DNA from 4 places in the Metabacillus sediminis genome. Region 1 is predicted to be linked to each of the others. Evidence: riboswitches for the same ligand, from Rfam matches in the RefSeq annotation. Region 1 holds a riboswitch; each other region holds the start of a gene.

Evidence for each region. A riboswitch is a leader RNA that binds a small molecule or an ion and turns the genes downstream of it on or off. The one in region 1 is predicted to bind S-adenosylmethionine.
Region 2: another riboswitch for S-adenosylmethionine. It lies ahead of WCV65_RS01475 (hypothetical protein); the one in region 1 lies ahead of WCV65_RS07050 (M14 family zinc carboxypeptidase).
Region 3: another riboswitch for S-adenosylmethionine. It lies ahead of WCV65_RS07665 (2,3-diketo-5-methylthiopentyl-1-phosphate enolase); the one in region 1 lies ahead of WCV65_RS07050 (M14 family zinc carboxypeptidase).
Region 4: another riboswitch for S-adenosylmethionine. It lies ahead of mmuP (S-methylmethionine permease); the one in region 1 lies ahead of WCV65_RS07050 (M14 family zinc carboxypeptidase).

The regions. Positions count from the first base shown of each region.
Region 1 is NZ_CP147407.1:1,328,451-1,333,523, forward strand. It holds gene WCV65_RS07050 (M14 family zinc carboxypeptidase) at 1-1,265, opposite strand, end outside; SAM riboswitch class I at 1,348-1,454, opposite strand; gene WCV65_RS07055 (GNAT family N-acetyltransferase) at 1,948-2,496, shown strand; gene WCV65_RS07060 (GNAT family N-acetyltransferase) at 2,523-3,452, shown strand; gene WCV65_RS07065 (LysR family transcriptional regulator) at 3,779-4,660, opposite strand; gene hpaI (2,4-dihydroxyhept-2-ene-1,7-dioic acid aldolase) at 4,821-5,073, shown strand, end outside.
Region 2 is NZ_CP147407.1:257,043-262,115, forward strand. It holds gene WCV65_RS01470 (LLM class flavin-dependent oxidoreductase) at 1-553, opposite strand, end outside; gene WCV65_RS01475 (hypothetical protein) at 570-1,805, opposite strand; SAM riboswitch class I at 1,898-2,012, opposite strand; gene WCV65_RS01480 (DUF4176 domain-containing protein) at 2,435-2,695, shown strand; gene WCV65_RS01485 (hypothetical protein) at 2,704-3,033, shown strand; gene WCV65_RS01490 (hypothetical protein) at 3,085-3,600, shown strand; gene WCV65_RS01495 (thioredoxin family protein) at 3,867-4,184, opposite strand; gene WCV65_RS01500 (D-alanine--D-alanine ligase) at 4,382-5,073, shown strand, end outside.
Region 3 is NZ_CP147407.1:1,447,011-1,452,083, forward strand. It holds gene WCV65_RS07655 (carbon-nitrogen family hydrolase) at 1-351, opposite strand, end outside; gene WCV65_RS07660 (pyridoxal phosphate-dependent aminotransferase) at 455-1,639, shown strand; SAM riboswitch class I at 1,736-1,849, shown strand; gene WCV65_RS07665 (2,3-diketo-5-methylthiopentyl-1-phosphate enolase) at 1,932-3,161, shown strand; gene WCV65_RS07670 (2-hydroxy-3-keto-5-methylthiopentenyl-1-phosphate phosphatase) at 3,158-3,820, shown strand; gene WCV65_RS07675 (methylthioribulose 1-phosphate dehydratase) at 3,829-4,446, shown strand; gene WCV65_RS07680 (cupin domain-containing protein) at 4,461-4,997, shown strand.
Region 4 is NZ_CP147407.1:4,011,890-4,016,962, reverse strand. It holds gene WCV65_RS20640 (ABC transporter ATP-binding protein) at 1-290, opposite strand, end outside; gene WCV65_RS20635 (alpha/beta hydrolase) at 424-1,260, opposite strand; gene WCV65_RS20630 (aldo/keto reductase) at 1,508-2,482, shown strand; gene WCV65_RS20625 (TetR family transcriptional regulator) at 2,486-3,064, shown strand; SAM riboswitch class I at 3,243-3,346, shown strand; gene mmuP (S-methylmethionine permease) at 3,431-4,834, shown strand; gene mmuM (homocysteine S-methyltransferase) at 4,809-5,073, shown strand, end outside.

The DNA.
Region 1 (5,073 bases):
TCGATAATATAGGTCCCTTTTTCATAGCGCTTTCCATCTGCGCGAAATGGTTTAGCCGCTCGCTCCACTTTTACATCATTTTTAAGTAAATGATGGACCACCTTTTGCACAGCGCTGTTATCTTTTTTATTTTCCGGGATGATGTAGCTGTCAGGATAGAAGCCATCTTTATTGTTTGGATGCTCACCCTTTACTCCGCGGTCAAACACTTCAAGCTGGTCTTGAAGCATGGCCTGCTTATTCTGTAAAGCAAATTTAAGGGCACCATTCACAGCATCAACCTGCCATTTCACACCATCCCAATCATTCGTTGGTGCTTCCAATGTATAGCCAAGGCCCCCATGAAGCATGGCATAAGCCGGAGTGTAAATGGGAGGATAGACATCCCAGCCGGATTTTGAATCTCGTAATGGGATGTGAGTGCCTTCCAGTTTTTTGTACAATTCGTTCTCGTAGTTGTCTTTTTCGCTGACAATATTCGATTCCATCGCTTCTGCCTGCTGATTCATCCACTTATAAAGCAAATCGTATTCATAATTCGGGTTATGAGGGGGTGTACCCGGAAGAATCAATCCAGGATGATTTGCTTCTCCTCGCTGTCTGACATATCCGTGAAGGTCAAGAAGAACGAGTGGGTTAAGCTGGGCGATTTGCTTAACTGCCGCCTGCGTTTCAGGCTGGGACTGGGTCACGAAATCACGGTTCAGATCAATCCCGTTTCCATTAAAGTGGGTAGCATCGACACGTCCGTCAGGATTCGCGTCTACATTGATAATCAGGGTGAAGTTCTTCAAAATCTCCCTTGTTTCCTGATCGTTCTTAAATCCATACCGTTCAATTAACCGGAGTGCTGCATCTGTACCGACAAATTCGGTTCCATGAATAGATGCGTGAATTAAAATCGGGGGCTTAATATCCGGATTTGCTTTCAGGTAGCGCTGCGCTTTTTCCGGATTTTCTCTCATGAGCTTCCGTAATCCCTTGTACTTAAGTTCACTTTCCTTAGACTTGCTGTCAGAAATAGTGACCGTGTATAAATTTTTGCCGGTGGAAGATTTTCCTGTAATGTCCAATTGAACACGGCTGCTTTGCTTTTCAAAGGACTCTAATTTCCCTTTAAGAGCATCATACGTTATGTAGTCATATTGTTCTGAATTGAAAAGACTCTGCTTTCTTTCGGTCTCCCCGGCCAGTGCTTGGGCGGGAAGTAGGCTTCCCAATAAACTTGCGCTCAGTAAAACGGATAAAATCGGCTTTTTCTTCATTTCTTTCCTCCTAAAGGTTTTTCAACACAGAAAAGCCTCTTTCCGGATAAGAAAGAGGCTTTGCACACAAAGGGATCCCTCTCTCTTATCTGTCAGCGTAAACGCTGCAAGAATTAGCACCGTATTGACCATGGTCAACCGGTTGCCGGGCTTCATAGGGCTTGTCCCTCCGCCTGCTCTTGATAAAAGAGTTTTCGTATTGAATTAGTTTGTATTATAGAGGATTTTAACAGCGCGTCAATATGAAAATAGGAAAATGATTCTTTGTGTTTAGAAGGAAATGGTAAAATAGGAATGAGGTATGGAGATAGGAAGATTAAATGAACACAATCTTTAGTTTTATTTTACCTATCTTCTTAATTATGATTTTTATCTAGGTAACATTGGAAATTTCAGTGAAATATCGTTTTCTTCCGGCTTTGATCCTTCTTGGAGCAGGAATTCTTGTCTTTCTGCTGCCGTTTTTTCTGGATGCATAAGGATAAGTGCTGGTCATATCCAGCATGTACTTTTCTTATGCTTTTTTATTTGGAGTAATCGTAAATGGAATGACGGCTTTAATCATTAGAAAAAGCTGAAATAGTATAGAGTTGCCCCTTACCAAAGAAAATATTGCCCGATTAATCGTAACTCCCTTAATATGGATAGAGAAGATGTGAACAAATCAAGATAGGAGAATCCCGTGAAGAATAAGAATCGAACATTTAAAGTGAAGGACCTTGAATATTCAATCAGGTCTGCCGTAAATAGTGACGCAAGGATGCTGTCCAAAGTAAGAGCCCGCATTGATGGAGAAACAGAAAATTTAGACAGGGAGGAGGGAGAGGGATTTATTGATGAAACAGGCTTTGAACGGCTGATTAAGACTGATACGGAAATGCCGAGCCATTTGTTTTTAGTTGCCGAAGTGGATGGAGAAATTGTGGGATTTTCGAGGTGTGAAGGAAATCAATTGAAAAGATCCTCGCATAAAGCAGAATTTGGAGTGGGCGTACTGAAGGATTTCTGGGGGTATGGGATTGGCGTGAATCTATTAAAAGAATCGATTACCTGGGCAGACTCCATTGGAATAAAGAAAATGAATTTAAAGGTACTGGAAACGAATGACCGGGCGATAAAGATTTATAGCAGACTGGGATTTGAAACAGAAGGTATTTTAAAAAAGGATAAGCTTTTATCAGACGGCAAATTCTACAGCACTATTCTCATGGGCAGATGGAATGAATCATAATACATAATAGGGAGATTAAGAGAAATATGTTCAACATAACGATAAAAAGAGCTTCCTTATCGGACGCTGAAACCCTGACAAGCATCATGAAGGAAACCTTTAATGAAGAAGCAAAGAAATGGCTTTGTGAAGAGGATGAAATCATAGATTACAATATCCAGCCGCCAGGATATCAGTCCATTCATATGACGGAGTACAGTATTCGGGAGTTAGTCTATTACAAAATCCTCGAAGATGAAAAGATAGCAGGCGGATTGATTATGACACTCGCAGGCAATTTGCACGCGAGAATCGACCGTATTTTTGTAAGCCCTTCCTTACAGGTGAGAGGGATTGGATCGATTGCGCTTAAATTGGCAGAAGAGGCGTACCCGAAGGTCACTTCCTGGGAGCTGGAAACGTCCAGCAGGCAGCTGAATAATCATTATTTTTATGAAAAAGCAGGTTTTAATAGAGTGTATGAATCCGAAGATGAGTTTTGCTATGAGAAGCGGACAAATACGAATGATGAAACCGAAAAAGTACAAAATCGTGATCTCTCAGGCACTCAATATGAAAGCTGCGGGATGGACGAAAGCGACTTCTTTAAAGTGAATATAGCCGGCAGCTCCATCAGCAACAGCAATGTGATGAACAGCCATTTCAGCAATTGCAATCTGAGCCAGTCCAAGTTTCAAAATATTAATTTCAGAAACAGTCTGCTGGCTGATTTGAATTTATCCGGCAGTCGGATCGACCATGTAACGATGGGCGGGGTTCAGTTTAAGGATACGTGCCTTGATGAGAATCAGCCGTCTGTCACATTTGAACGGTGCGACCTTACAGGCAGCCGATTTGTGGAGTGCAATCTGCAAGAGGTGGAGATTCAGCAAAGTGATTTGTCAGGGATGCGGATTAACGGGGTTTCAGTGAAGGAATTGTTTGATGTGTATGAGAGGAATGTAAAACACACCTGATTTTGGGTGTGTTTTTTTATTATTGTGCACTGACCCCCGCTTCTCTAACGCACTAAATCTCCGTCCCCGATCACTGCAAGCTCTTGTTCTCCGTATCTTTAGCGAAGTCTTCCTTTGTCCCCCGATGCGGTGCTGTGTTGGGGGTCAGTGCAATGCACTGACCCCCATTTCTCTACCGCACTAAATCTCCGTCCCCGATCACTGCCAGCTCTTGCCCTCCGTATCTTTAGCGAAGTCTTCCTCTGTCCCCCGATACGGTGCTGTGTTGGGGGTCAGTGCAAACCAAGAGTTTTCAGACAGGGATATTAGACCAGGCGCCACCCCGCTCAGTTCCCCCCCTCCCCCAAAAACGTCTCCCGAAACCGCACCGCTTTCTTCGATAAATACCGGTCCTTCAGCCAAATCAGCGCACAGTCTGATAGAAGTTCACTGTTTCTTATAGGAACAGCCTTCAGTCCGCTATTTGGAAAGGATCGGAGTGTGGACTCGGGCAGAATGGCAACGCCGACGCCTTCTCTGACGAGTGCCATCAGCATCGCTGCATCAGGGCATTGGCAAACGATGGCCGGTTTTAAACCGTGCTTTTGAAACGCGTTCACTACTAACTCAAACAGCCCGATTCCGCTGACCCGGTGAAGCAGCATAAGCGGCAGCTCGGAAAGATCCGCCATATCAATGGTGCTGTTCATTTCCAAGTGCTCAGGTACGATTGCAGCGAAAGGATCTTTGGAGAGTGGGAGGCAGTCAAAATCGTTCAGGTCAAGAGGGAGGCGGACTAGAGCCAGTTCAATGCTTCGGTTTCGCACATCCTCTGCCAGCCGGTAGGAATCTCCTTCATGCAGTCTGAACGAGACGTTCGGATACTGTTCCCGAAAAAAGCGAATCCGCTCGGGGATATAGGAGAAGCCAGTTTTTACACAGCCGATGGAAAGCAGGCCGGATAAGCCTTCACCTGCCTCTTTCACCTCGGATACAGCGGCTTCCATTTGGAGCAGAAGTGAGTTGGCCCGTTCGTAAAGAATGGTTCCGGCTTCGGTCAGTTCCATTTTTTTGCCGTTCCTTTCCATCAGTAAAACACCGAGTTCTTCCTCGAGCGACTTTAGCTGGTAGCTTAGCGGAGGCTGGGCCATGTGCAGTTTTTTTGCAGCACGTGTCACTTGGCCTTCCTCTGCGATGGTACAGAAATACCGGAGCTGCTTTAGATCCAAACCACTCACCCTATCCATACTTTTTTTGTATCGATTCGCTATTTTTTATGTATTTTCCATATATGTTACCACATGGTAGATTGATTTTGTAAGCGTTTTCAGATAAATCTGAAAACAAATTGGTCCGGATGAAAGATTCCATACAAAGGAGAGAATGCATGTGACTGGATATGAGGATGTAAAAAAGAGATTAAGAGGATCCATCGCCCCGATTATTACACCGTTCCACGAGGATGGATCGATTGATTTTCAAACTCTTGAAAAACTGATTCATTGGCATATCGAGAGCGGCAGCCATGGAATTTCTGTGACGGGGACGACGGGTGAACCGAGTTCTTTGACTGTAGAGGAACGCGTTCAGGTGATGGGAATCGCAGCAAAGGCGGTCAACAAACAGGTTCCTTTCGTACCGG
Region 2 (5,073 bases), 1.1 Mb from region 1:
CTCCTGCATACAGGATCGGATTCGGTCTTTGAACTGGTTTCGGGAAAAGCTTTGCTTCTTTGTATTCATAATGCCTTCCTTTATGGGAGAATGAGTCTTCCATCCAAAGCCCTTTCAGAACCTCAACAAACTCCTCTGTCCGGCTGTAGCGCTCATCATGCTCGGTAAAAATACCTCCGTACTGTCTCGCTTCTTCTTCCCACCAGGCGGAGACGACATTTAACGTAAACCGGCCATTGCTCATCTGATCTAGGTTGGCCGCCATCTTGGCCGCCACTGCGGGGTTATGAAAGCCCGGTCTGATAGCCGTCATAATTTCAATTTTATCAGTGACTGCGGCAAGTCCTGCTGCCGTTGTCCACGCTTCAAGCGAATCGTATTCCGGGCCTTTAATATCGTTTAAATAAAGCTCTGCGATCAAAGTTGTGCTATAGCCCCATTTCTCACCTGACTGAATGACCTTTTTTGCATAGTCAAAAGTGGGAGGCATCTTTTCATCCTGAACATTTCTGAGCCAGCCCCCAAAAAGGGGAAGCCAAAATCCGTATTTCATCCCATTCACACCTTTCCTAGCACGGGCATACATACCCCTGATTGAATTTATTTTTCATTTGCTGTACAGAAGGTGCGCGGTCTTCAGCTGAAAATACAGCTTCTGTTATATGTGTGGAGGTTTCACCGAAGAGCACCGAAGCCATTTCGGAATCGGACAGGTGTCCATGAAAAGTACCGGGACGTTCCTGCTTAACCTTTAGATAGTCATCTAAATATACCCATTTTGAATAGTCCAATACTGGATATTGGGCTTCTCCTTTTAACCCGGTCACTTCGTTATAAGCGAGAAGAGGCAGGTTAACTCCCGAGAAAATCGGAAGTCCGATCCACTTCCAAACTCGTGTATTCACATCCAGTAATTTATATGTGTCATCCCGTTTGTCATATACGAATTCTGTCTCCGCAATTCCGTAATACCCTTGCGCTTTTAATATTTCAGCACCGTATGAGACAAACCGGCCGCCTTCAGCAGACTCAACAAGACAGCCCGTTCCGAAGTTCAAAGGATATTGCTCAAGCTTTCTGCCGGTGAACTGGCCTTTTATTTCCCCGTCCATACTCGTATAGGTGCAGAGAGAATAAAAGTCTGAAAGAGAGCTGCTGATTATATCCTGGATTACAACCTCATGGCTGGCTGTTCTAGCCAGGATGGCGGTGAGCTCCTCCGTACTGTTCGCGGTAAAAGCCTTCGTCTGAAAAGCTTCATAAAAACTGCGCTGTTCCACAGGTTTTACGATGCATGGAAAAGGAAGGTCATCCGGGTATTCACCCGAAAACTCTTCCGGATACCAGGTTGCAGGGATTGGAATGTTTAATGAAGCGGCTTTTTTATAAAGCTTCCGTTTATTTAAAAGAGATTCAACGTTGTCCCACTCCGCGAACGGGAATAAGAAATACTTTTCAAGCTCGGTCCGGTGTTTACTGACGAGCAGCACCCATTCATCATTGCACGGAAACAATACACCCTTTAGAGGGAGATTCCGTCCGATTTCCATCAGCAGACTGATAAATTCCGCCTCTTCAGTAAATGGATTAGGACATAAAGCAGTGGTATGAACATATTTAGATTGAAGCCCGACCGCCCGTCCATCTCTGTCCAGCGCGACAATGGGAATACCTTCTTTTCCCAGAGCCCGGGAAATAGCCAACCCTGTGATATGGGAGTTGAAAATAATAGCAGGATGCTTGTCTTCCGGAAGTGTCTTTAACTGGTTCCATAATTCTGTTCCTTTTATAAGAAAATCTGTCAATCTACCCATCTCCTTATGTCATAAAAACCGCAAAAAACCCCTCTTCATGAGCAGAAGAGGGGTGGAACAATCTGAAAAGCAGACCGGCTCTTCTCTCATCTTTCAAACACATGAATGTGTCTGCAGGAATTAGCACGGTTTCACAAAAATCGTGATCCGTTGCCGAGGCTTCGCAGGGCCATGTCCCTCCGCCTCTCTGGATAAGAGTTATTAGAATTAAATTGATCATATGTTCGTTTGATATATTTGTCAAGGACTGGGCTTCTGGAAACTTTGGAGGCAAAAATGTCGAGGGAAGGCGGAAACGATTATTTCCTGGAAAATAATTTAGTCGAAATTGTCATTTTGAAGGGAATTAACCATGCAGAATGCTAAACAATATAAAATCCTTTTCTCCTCAAAAGTGGTTTATGTTTTAAAAGAGGGGGGTAGGACTTATATAACATGATTATGGATAAATATACCTTGGTAATTATCGGAATTTCAATATTATGTTAGTTCTATAATCACATTTTTTCTAAAATATAAATAGTTGTTTGAAAAGATGAAAAGATATGAGTTAGTATAAATTTATCTGATTTTTACAAAACAAGGAATTTATTTGAATCAAAAGAGTAAGGTGTGGTTGGATGAGTGCAAATTTACTGAATTTTTATTCTCAATTAATAGCAGATAAAGAAATTTATGGAAGAAAGCAGCAACAGGCGGATAATGAGGATAAAGTTTGGGACTATGTTGCTTGTCCTTACCCTCAAGGTCACATTGGGGATAATACAAATGTATTCTTTAATCATAATCAAATTAACAAAGTTTTTTTTAAAGGACTGGAAACAAAAGGCGAAAAGGCATTGAGAAAACAACTAAAAGAGATTTTCAGCGATAAAAAATGAAGAGTTGGATGCATTGGTTTACAGAACCTTATGCCATAGCAGCATCAGAAATAAGGTATCTGGTTAACAGAAACAAAGAGTCTGATGTACATAAAGAAAAGTACCGAATTAACCAGCTTATTCTTTTTAACATAATATTTATGCTTATGTACTCTATTTTCTTTTTAGGTTCAATTACTTATATTATTCTATCATTTTTTGTGGCTTGGTATGGTTTTTTAGTTCTAGTGATCACGATTCCAATGATGGTTTTAGCAAAAGCTGTACAGAAGAAAAGATATTTATCGCGTAGAGATGCTTTTATAAAAGACGATCCTAATTTAATAAACCATCGGTAGAGGCTCATTGGCCATTCATATAATCTAAGAAAGTAGAAAGGAATTTACATCGTGAAATACTTATCTTTTTTAATGATTTTATGTTTTTTTCTGGTAGGCTGCAGTGATAAGGAAAACAGTCAGAAAGAATTATCTAAAGAGGAAAAACAAAAGATTATACTAACCTATGTGAATGAATCAACCCAAAAAGTTTCGGATTACGAAGTAGAGGCTTTCAACTCGCTTTCTTCAGTTTCTGGAGACAACTATTCTGATGACAAGACTCTTCTTGCAGAGTTAGTGAATAATACAATGCCGGCATACGAAAAAGCTGTAAAGGAAGCAAAAAGTATTAAACCAGAAATTAAGGAACTGGATAGTCCTGCAAAAAAAATGGTTACAGCAACAGAAACTTTTTATAGTGCACTTGAACTTGAAAAAGAAGCTTTAGAAAAAAGTGATGAAGAAATAATGCAGAAATCAAACCAAAAGATGCTGGAGTATCAGAAGCTCATTAAGGAATATCATGCAGAAATGAAACAGATCACTAAAAAATACAATGTAGATTATGATCCTACAAACGATTAATGGTTAGAGTCTCTCTACTAAACACTTGAATGTCTAAGTGTTCTATTTTAGATTGCTCATGCTTGTCTTTTTTGAAGTTCGATATCGGTATTCATAAGAAGCTAAGTTACAGCATCAAGTTGATTTGAGCCGGAGCAGCGGGCACAGATGAGATCCTGTAAGCGAAAATCCGCCCGCCCGAAGATAAGTGAACATCTGCAGAGGAAAACAACAGGTATGTTAAATGGAGAATGTAAAAAAGTAAAAGCACAAGCGAGAGCTTGTGCTTAAAGTTTTTCAGCGAGAAATTCCTGAACCTGTTCAGGTGTCTTGGCATTCGCACTGTGAAGGTGGCCAAGCTTTTCACCGTTTTTAAAAATCAGGATGCTTGGAATCCCCATTACCTGATACTGCTCGGCAATCTCAGGAAATTCGTCTTTATTAATTTCAAACCATTGGTATTCTTTGTATTCTTCGATGATTTCATCGATGAAGAAATTCATTCGGGTGCAATCAGGACACCAATCTGCGAAGAATTTAATTAAGACTTCCTTATCTGTTGAAATAAGCTGCTGAAACTGCTCGGATGATGTAATTTTTTCCATGTGAAAATCCCTCCTGTCTTTATTTTAATACAAACTGCGTCATTTAACGACTAATTCGCTATGCATAAAAAAATAATGCGATACGAATCTTTTGAGATAAAAACAGGGTCATCTATAACAAAAATGCCGGAAGGTGATAAAATGGTGAGAGTGATTAAAAAATGACTGCACCTGAAAGATTGAGGGGGAAATAAATAATGAAAATTAAACTTGGCCTCGTATACGGAGGGAAATCCGCAGAACATCAAGTTTCTCTGCAAACAGCTCTTGCTGTAATCAAGGCGCTTGATCTCAGCAAATTTGATATACATCCTATTTATATTACGGAAAAGGGCGAATGGATCCGCGGAGTACAGCTGAACGAGCCTGCTTCAAATGTGGCTGCTTTAAAACTGGGACATGAAGAGAGCGAAGCGATTCTGCCTGTTGCACTGAACACGGAATTGTTCCCGTCCACTGCCGGTGAAAATCCGGAGCAGCCTTTTGATGTGATTTTCCCGCTTCTTCATGGACCTAATGGGGAAGACGGCACCATTCAGGGAATGCTTGAACTAATGAATATTCCGTACGTAGGAAACGGGGTTCTTGCTTCTGCAGCAGGAATGGATAAAGTAGCAATGAAAAATCTGTTTGCGCAAGCCGGACTTGAGCAGGCTGAATACGTTTGGCTGATTCGCAGTGAGTGGAAAAAAGATCCGGAATCGGCATATACTAACGTAGAAACCAAACTGGGCTATCCTTGCTTTGTCAAACCTGCCAACCTTGGCTCCAGTGTCGGAATCAGCAAATGTAAAAACCGCGGGGAACTGGAAGCTGCCTTTGAGGAAGCTTTCTCCTATGACCGCAAAATTATTATTGAAGAAGGAATTATTGGACGTGAGATTGAGAT
Region 3 (5,073 bases), 120 kb from region 1:
AAATAAATGCAGCTTACTGTATTCATGAATCAGATTTCCTTCACGATCAAAGATAAGCATCGTATTGGTTACTTCATGGCCGGATTTTTTCGCAATGGACCCCGCTATCAAATTAACGCTGTGCTTTCTTGCAAGCTCTGAAAGGAAAGCTTTAGAGTCAATGCCTTCTTCATCTGCGATGACTTCAAGTCTTGTCAAATCGTAGCCTGTATTCCACAATTCCGGAAGAATGAGAAAGTCCGGCGCTTCTTTACTTATTGCCTCTTCCATTGCAAGAGACACACGCTTTTTATTCTCTTCAGGATCCCCAAAGGCAATATCGAATTGTATGCAGCAAATGGTTCGTTTCATTTCAGACCAGCTTCCTTCAGGTAAATTTTAGCTTTACTTTTTGTTACTAACACTATATGATTTTGGACTAGAATTTCAAGAATTTTTTGAGAAGGTGAAAAAAATGAAGTTTTTTGAACCATCGCGCTTGCTTAATCGCTTGCCTGAGCAATTTTTTGCCTCGTTAGCACAGAAGGCGGCTGCCAAAGTGAAAGCCGGGCATGACATAATCAACCTCGGCCAGGGGAATCCTGATCAGCCCACCCCTGAGCATATTGTACAAGCACTACAAAAGGCTTCGGGTGATCCGGCCAATCATAAGTACTCTCCATTCAGAGGAAAACAATCACTAAAGGAAGCAGCCGCAGGATTTTACGAAAGAGAATACGGGGTTACATTGGATCCAGAAACGGAAATTGCGGTCCTTTTTGGAGGGAAAGCAGGTCTTGTGGAGCTTCCTCAATGTCTGATGAATCCAGGGGAGATTGCTCTCATACCGGATCCAGGGTATCCGGATTACTGGTCTGGAGTCGAAATGGCAGAAGCGAAGATGCACACGATGCCATTGCTTGAGAAAAATCAGTTTTTGCCGGACTATACGGAAATTCCGTCTGCCATTTTGGACTCTGCGAAGCTTATGTTCCTGAACTATCCAAACAACCCAACAGGAGCTGCCGCGAATAAAGCGTTTTTTGAAAAGACGGTTGACCTGGCCAATAAGCATCATATTTGCACCGTGCATGACTTCGCATACGGAGCCATTGGTTTTGATGGAGAAAAACCCGTCAGTTTCCTCCAGACACCTGGCGCAAAGGAAGTCGGAATTGAAATTTATACGCTTTCCAAGACATTCAATATGGCAGGATGGAGGGTGGCCTTTGCGGCAGGTAATCCATCCGTCATAAATGCAATCAATTTATATCAAGACCATATGTATGTTAGTGTGTTTGGTGCGGTTCAGGATGCAGCTGAGGCAGCGCTGCTCGATGAGAGAGGCAGCACACAAAAACTTGTCCAAATGTATGAGAAACGAAGAAATACACTGGTAAACGCTTTTCGCGGCATTGGCTGGGATATTCAGGCGCCGAAGGGAAGTTTTTTCGCCTGGCTTAAGGTGCCGGATGGATACACATCACAGGAGTTTTCCGATATTCTTTTAGAGAAAGCGCATGTAGTCACCGCACCGGGCAATGGCTTTGGGCAATATGGAGAAGGATATCTCCGAGTTGGTTTGCTGACAGATGAATTACGGATTGAGGAAGCAGCTGCCCGCATTTCAAAGCTTGGGATATTTGTGACGGCCGATTAAGCAAAGTAAAAAATAGGTTGACAGAGCACTCAATTCCTGTAATAATCCAAATTAATTGAAAATTTAAACCTGCAGATGCCATGCAGGTCTATATTGTACTTATCAAGAGCAGGTGGAGGGACTAGCCCAATGAAGCCCGGCAACCGACCCGAACGAATCATGTTCAGGCACGGTGCTAATTCTTGCAGCAGACATGCTGAGGGATAAGGTACTGCAGAATGAATGATGCAAAGCCTCTTCTCTTGTGATGAAGGGGCTTTTTATTTTTTCACCAAAAGCGAGGGACAAAAAAATGAGTGAAATTATCGCAACCTATCTTGTTCATGACCGGAAGGGAAATTTAGAAAAAAAAGCAGAAGGAATTGCTCTTGGACTGACAATCGGTTCCTGGACTGATTTGCCCGAGCTTGAAAAAGAGCAGCTGAAAAAGCATAAGGGAACCGTCATTTCAGCGGAAGAACTGGAGAAAGACACAGATCTTGAAGGAAAGTATACAAAGGGTCTTATTAAAATTGCTTATCCTTCAGTCAATTTCAGTTCCGACCTGCCGGCCATATTAACCACGGTTTTCGGGAAACTTTCATTGGACGGTGAAGTGAAGCTATTAGACTTAGACTTTTCTGATTCATTGGCAAAGCATTTTCCAGGGCCTAAATTTGGCATTGAAGGAATTAGAGAGAGGATTAACGTATATAACCGGCCGCTCCTAATGAGCATTTTTAAAGGGGTGATTGGCAAGGATTTACATTATTTAGAGGAGCAGCTGTTTGATCAGCTTGCCGGCGGGATGGATTTAGTAAAGGATGATGAAATTCTCTTTGAAAATCCGCTGACTCCATTTTTTGAAAGAGTGAAGCGAGGCGGCCAAATCATAAAGCAGCTGAAGGAAGAGACAGGAAAGAATGCTCTATATGCTGTCAATCTTACAGGAAGAACGTCTGAAATCCGCGACAAAGCGAGATTCGCTGCAGAGGCTGGAGCCACTGCTTTACTATTCAATGTTCATGCTTACGGGCTCGATGTCTTGCAATCACTGGCAGAGGATGATGAAGTACCGGTTCCTATCATGGCTCATCCTGCTGTGAGCGGGGCGTTCGCAGCATCAGACCGATATGGGTTCTCGTATTCTCTAATTCTGGGAAAGCTAATCCGCGCGGCTGGAGCAGATTTTTCTTTATTTCCGTCTCCATACGGCAGTGTGGCACTGAAGAGAAAAGAGGCCCTCGGAATAGCTGAGGAATGTACAGTCTCCTCTCCATTTAAAAAAGTATTTCCAGTACCTTCAGCTGGAATACATCCTGGACTGGTGCCGGTTATCATGAAGGATTTTGGAAATGACAGCATCATCAATGCGGGGGGCGGGATTCATGGCCATCCGAACGGGGCTAAAGGAGGAGCAGCAGCATTTCGTTCAGCCGTTGATGCGGTTCTTGAAGGCATAACACTTGAAGAAAAAGCAAGGACGAATGAGCACCTGGAAAAGGCCCTAAAGCTCTGGGGCCAGTACGAGGCGGCAAAATGAAGCCAGTCATATTTTGCGACTTCGATGGAACCATCACAAAAAATGACAACATTATCGAAATCATGAAGCAGTTTGCCCCTCCTGAATGGGAGGAGCTAAAGAATCAGGTCCTTAATCGAACCATTTCAGTTAAAGAAGGGGTCGGCAAAATGTTTTCCCTGCTGCCTTCTTCTAAACGAGAAGAAATCACCGCTTATGTTTTAAATCAAGCCGAAATTCGGGAAGGATTTATTGAATTTGCAGCCTATGCAAAAGAGCAGAGGATCGAATTGTACATTGTAAGCGGAGGAATTGATTTTTTTGTTCATCCTCTTCTTACTAGTCAAATTGAGCAGCAAAAAATCTATTGCAATGAGGCGGACTTTCATGGGGAACAAATCCTTATTCAATGGCCGCATCCATGTGATGCAGACAGCGGGTGTGAAATGGAGTGCGGCTGCTGCAAACCCTCCATCATTCGAGGTATTGCCAGCGCTGATCAGGAAATTATTGTAATCGGAGATTCTGTTACCGACCTGGAAGCAGCAAAAATGGCTGACTTTGTCATTGCAAGGGACTATTTGCTGGATAAGGTGAAAGAACAGTATTTATCATTCGAACCGTTTGAAACATTCCATGATGTTGTGAGCATTTTAGAGAAGAGGAGGGTGAGTGTGTGAGAACGATTATGGAACAGCGCTGGCGTGAGCTGGCTGAAGTGAAACGGGAGCTTGCAGAAAGAGACTGGTTTCCTGCTACAAGCGGCAATCTTGCAATCAAAACGGCCAGTGAGCCATTAACCTTTTATGTGACGGCGAGCGGCAAAGATAAGAGGAAGGAAAGTTCGGAGGATTTTTTGCTTGTTGACGGCAGCGGGCAGCCGGCGGAAGAAACAGCATTGAAGCCATCTGCTGAAACTCAGCTTCATATCGAGGTCTATACAAGAACGAACGCTGGATGCAGTTTGCACGTTCATACGGTGGACAACAATGTGATTTCTGAGCTATATGCTCACGAAGGGCAGATAACCTTCACGGGACAGGAAATTATTAAAGCTTTTGGCCTTTGGGACGAAGATGCCTCCTTCACCATTCCCATCATTCCGAATCATGCCGACATTCCCGAGCTCGCCAGCGTATTTGGCCAGCATGTCCATGGAGATGCCGGTGCCGTTCTGATCAGGAATCATGGAATAACTGTATGGGGAAGAAACGCCTTTGAAGCAAAAAAATATTTAGAAGCTTGCGAATTTCTATTCTCGTATCATCTGAAACTCAAGCAATTCAGCGCTTTATCAATTAACTAATAGGGGGAAGAACAATGGCAACGATTTATTTTCAAAATACAGGTGAAAGACTCAGCGATCAGGATCAAGTCGCAGCTTTTTTAGAAAAGCAGGAAGTCATTTATGAAAGCTGGGATATTCAAAAGCTTCCAGAACATTTAGAGGAAAAGTATGATTTGTCTGATGAAGAAAAAGAAGAGATCCTGCAAGTTTTCAAAACAGAAATAGAGGATATCTCCAAAAGACGCGGCTATCAGGCGCAGGATATCATTTCACTTTCTGACAAAACTCCTAATCTTGAAGAACTGCTGAAAAATTTCCAACAGGAACACCACCATACAGATGATGAAGTAAGATTCATTGTCAGCGGGCATGGAGTTTTCATTATCCAAGCAAAGGACGGTTCTTTCTTCAATGTTGAGCTCGTACCAGGCGATTTAATTTCCGTTCCTGAAAACATCCGCCACTATTTTACACTTCAGGAAGACCGCAAAGTCGTAGCCGTAAGAATTTTCGTTACAAAAGAGGGCTGGGTGCCGATTTACGATAAAGAAGAATTAGAAGCAAAATAAGAAAGAGACGGGGAATATACTTCTCCGTTTCTTTTTTTTTGTTAGCGTTGTGCTGATTTTTGCAGAGGGCTAGGCG
Region 4 (5,073 bases), 1.4 Mb from region 1:
TAACCGCTCATATAATTGTAAAACTCCGGATTCTCTACAATGGCACCAGCGAGGCTGACGGCTTTCTCAAAGTCCTTTTTTATGGAATAGCCGCCGATGGATATTTCCCCGGCGTTTAAGGAAACAAGTCCGAGAACGGATCGGATCATGGTCGTTTTACCGGAGCCGTTTGGGCCCAGCAAACCGAGAATTTCACCTTTTTTCACGGTCAGGCTGACGTTTGAAAGGATTTGGTGATGCTTAATCCTCTTACTGACATTTTCGATTTGCAATACAGGTGTTTCGTTCATCCTGCTCCTCCTTGTTCGTGATGATCTCTTTTGACTATAGCTTAAGACAGAGGAGCGTGGATATGGAAAACAGCAAAGAAAAAAACCAGTTTGCCAATCAAACTGGTTTTTTGGCTCATTATTGCTATTCATTTTAAGAATTGAGGAAGTTGATTAAACCCCGGTTAAATTCCTCGGCATGCGTAGCGTTGAAGCCATGAGGAGCGCCTTCAATCACAACAAGCTCACTTCCTGGAATCGTTTCATGGGTACGCTTGCCGCTCACTTCAAACGGTACAGTCCCGTCTGAATCCCCATGAATGATGAGTGTTGGGACGGTTATTTTCTCCAAGTCGCCCCGAAAATCGGTTTTAGCGAACGCTGCGATACAGTCAAGGGTGCCTTTTGGAGACGCCATTGCTGCAATATCCCGGTTATAGAGACGGAACGGCTCGCTGACAAGGTCTGTCTTGTCTCCGGCTGCAAAGAAGTTGTGAGTAAACGTATCAAGAAACGCGATCCGGTCTCCCTTTACTCCGTTTTGGAACTCTTCAATTGCCCCATCATCAAGACCTCCATCGGGGTTATCCGATGCCTTGTACAGATAAGGAGGGACGGCTGCGGCGAAAACCGCTTTGCTCACCCGTTCTGTTCCGTATGTGCTTATATAGCGTGCTACTTCTCCGCCGCCCATTGAAAAACCGACAAGTGCCGCTTCACGAAGGTCTAAGTGCTCAAGCAATTTGTTCAGATCGGCTGCGAATGTATCATATTCATAGCCGCTATAAGGCTGCGAGGATTTTCCAAATCCTCTGCGGTCATATGTAATGACTCGATAGCCTGCATCAATTAAAGCAGGCACCTGCTTTTCCCAAGAACGCCCGCTAAGCGGCCATCCGTGAATCAGTACGACAGGTTTCCCCGTTCCTTGATCTTCATAATAAGTTTCAATTGGTGCATCGTTTTCATTACCAACAGTTAGCATTGCCATGATTATCCCTCCAAGCAAAAATTCGGATGAACCCGAAATTTCTAAACACGCTGCTTTTTTCATCCTGTAAATGCCAATTACCCCGATTTGTTTTTAGGTAATCTTTTAAATGTTCTTTATGGAAAGATTTGATTAGGTCTGGTGCTTAGAACATTGATGTAAAAACGAATGACAAAAAATAATATTTGTCATTCGTTTTTTGTTTTGTTATGATGACACTATAAACAAACAAATGGGAGGTCTCAAAATGGAAAATATAAAAATTGGTGCATCGAAAATCGGTTTAGGATTAATGGGCATGTCGGATCTTTACGGTGCAGCGGACAGAAACGAAAGCATTGCGACAATTCATGAAGCATTAGAAAAAGGAATAACCCTTTTGGATACAGGAGACTTTTATGGAACCGGCCATAATGAGCTTTTGCTCCGGGAGGCTTTACAGGGGAAGAAGCGGGAGAATGCATTCATCGCAGTAAAAACGGGAGTGCTCAGATCTCCGGATGGCGGCTGGATCGGGATGAATAACCGGCCTGAGGCAATGAAAAATAATTTAGCACAGACCCTTCAGAAGCTTGGTACGGATTACATTGATTTATACCAGCCTGCACGGGTTGATCCGAATGTGCCGATTGAAGAGACCATAGGCGCAATGGCAGATATGGTCAAAGCCGGATATGTGAAGCACATCGGCCTTTCAGAGGCAAATGCTGCAACTATACGCCGGGCACACAAGGTTCATCCGATCAGCTGGCTTCAAATCGAATATTCTTTATTCAGCCGCGGAATTGAGAAAGAAATCCTCCCGACTATAAGGGAGCTTGGAATCAGCTTGTCTGCTTACGGTGTTTTATCCCGGGGATTGCTGAGCGGCAAGTGGTCCAAGGATCGTCAAGGCGCTCCAGATTTCCGTTCTTTTGCTCCGCGCTTTATGGGAGAAAATCTGGACAAGAACCTGGCTCTTGTAGAAAAACTGCGTGAAATTGCCGAAGAAAAACAAGCAAATGTCGCACAGCTTGCGATCGCATGGGTTCTTTCTAAAGGCGAGGATGTTATTCCGCTGATCGGTGCCCGAAAACGTTCCCAGCTTCAAGATGCATTTGGTGCCTTGAATCTTGAGCTCACTGAAGCGGATCTGGCCAGAATTGAAGAGGCGGTTCCTGCTGAAGCGGTAGCCGGGACACGCTATGCAGCTGAACAAATGGGAATGCTGGGAGTCGAATAAAGAATGGCAGAGCAATTAACAAAAGAAGAAATCCTGGATGCGGCGGAACAAGTGCTGCGCCGTTTTGGACCAGAGAAAACAAGCGTGGTAGATGTAGCCCGGGCCTTGAATATTAGCCACGGAACGATATACCGCCATTATCCAAGCAAAGCTTCGCTGAGGGAAGCGGTGGCTGAGAGGTGGCTCCACAGCATCATTCAGCCCCTGAAGAAAGTTTTCAAGAAAGAATGCTCATCAACGGAACGGCTCCTTTTGTGGGTGGAAACATTGATTGGCATTAAGCACTCACTCGTAAAGGAAGATCCTGAGCTGTTTAGCATGTACACTTCTCTAGCTGAAGAGTCAGTAGATGTGATAACCGCTCATATTAGTGAATTGGTTGGCCAGATCATTCCGATTGTTAAAGAAGGAATGGCAAATGGCGAGTTCAAATCCGCTGATCCTGAGACAGCTGCTAAAGGCATCTTCATCGCTACAGCTAAATTTCATCATCCGGCACACGCAAAAGAATGGGCCTCCCCGGATATAGATGCGGAATTTAGAATGGTTTGGGATTTGATTCTTTCCGGAATTATAAAATAAGAAAGCCGGTTTTCCTGGGGAAGGAAGACCGGCTTTTATCGTACAGGTTTGGTGCGACGAAATTGAAGTTGGAGTTTTTGAAAAGAATCTAAAAAGGCAATCTGTTCCCCGTTCGTACCTATTTTTGAAGAAATGTTGACAATTTTCTGATAGATTGATAGTGTTATAAAAAAATAATTTCTTATCCAGAGAGGTGGAGGGACTGGCCCTTTGAAGCCTCAGCAGCAGGTCTGTACAGACACTGTGCTAATTCCAGCGGGTGAATAGCCTGATAGATAAGCTTGTTCTTTTATTTGTCAGTCACGCACTCTTTGCGAAAAGGGTGCGTTTTTCATTTTTCTGGGTGTGGAACAAAGGAGAGTCAAGATGGAGAGAGAGACTGGATTTCAGCGGAAAATGCAATCAAGACATCTTATTATGCTTTCACTCGGAGGTGTAATTGGGACCGGATTATTCCTGAGTACAGGCTACACCATTCAGCAAGCAGGGCCATTAGGCACACTGCTTTCCTACCTTGTCGGTGCGGTGGTCGTTTACCTTGTTATGCTTTGTCTGGGAGAGCTATCGGTACATATGCCTGAAACAGGGGCTTTTCACAGCTACGCTGCTAAATACATTGGGCCTGCAACAGGGTACACGGTTGCCTGGCTGTACTGGCTGACGTGGACGGTTGCACTCGGATCGGAGTTTACGGCGGCCGGACTGCTGATGCAGCGGTGGTTTCCATCCGTTAATGTTTGGATCTGGAGTGCGCTGTTTGCGGTTTTGATCCTTGTATTAAATGCTGTGACCGTTAAATTTTTTGCAGAATCAGAGTTCTGGTTTTCTTCTGTGAAGGTGGCAGCCATCGTAATCTTCATCATCTTGGGTGGAGCTGCCGTTATCGGGATTCTTCCTCTGGCTGATTCTGAACCTGCGCCTTTTCTGTCAAACTTCACAAATGAAGGCTTGTTCCCGAATGGAGCGTTTGCCGTTCTGATGACGATGCTTGCTGTGAATTTTGCCTATTCGGGGACAGAACTGATCGGCATCGCTGCCGGAGAAACGGCGAATCCGGAAAAAACCATACCTAAGGCGATTCGGACAACGGTGTGGCGATTGATTATTTTTTTCGTTGGAACGATTGTTGTCCTGTCTGCGCTGCTGCCTTCCTCGGATGCCGGTGTGCTGAAAAGCCCGTTTGTGGCGGTTTTCGAGAGAATCGGAATTCCTTATGCTGCGGATGTGATGAATTTTGTTATCCTGACCGCCATTTTATCCGCCGCCAACTCTGGTTTGTATGCGGCGTCCAGAATGCTCTGGTCCCTCGCGGATAAGAAAACGATCTCCCCTGTTTTTGCAAAAGTAACGAAGCGCGGCGTGCCGTTAAATGCGCTTCTTCTCAGTATGGCCGGAGGCGGCTTGGCCCTGCTGTCAAGTGTCATTGCACCGGACACGGTCTACATCGTCCTTGTTTCAATTTCTGGTCTTGCTGTCGTGGCAGTTTGGATGAGCATCAGCGCGTCTCAGTTTTTCTTTAGAAGGCAATATATCAGGCAGGGGAAATCGGTAGAGGACTTGGGATACCGGACACCGTTTTATCCATTCGTGCCGATTGCATCTTTCGTCCTTTGTCTCGCGTCACTGATCGGAATCGCCTTTGATCCGACACAGAGGATTGCCCTTTATTGCGGCATTCCCTTTATCCTGTTTTGCTACGGAAGCTACTATGTAACCCAGACTATGAAGAAGAGGGGCGAAGTTTATGCCGAAAAAACTCAATCCAATTGAAGAGATTTTAGCTGCCTATCCCGTCATGATTCTTGATGGCGCTCTTGCTACAGAGCTCGAGCGCCATGGCTGTCACTTAGATGATCCCCTGTGGTCGGCAAAGGTGCTGCTCGAAAATCCTGAATTGATTTATCAGGTTCATACAGATTATTTCCGTGCTGGAGCTGACTGCGCAATTACGGCAAGCTACCAGGCAACGGTCGATGGATTTTCAAAGCGGGGAATGGAAGAAGCGGTGG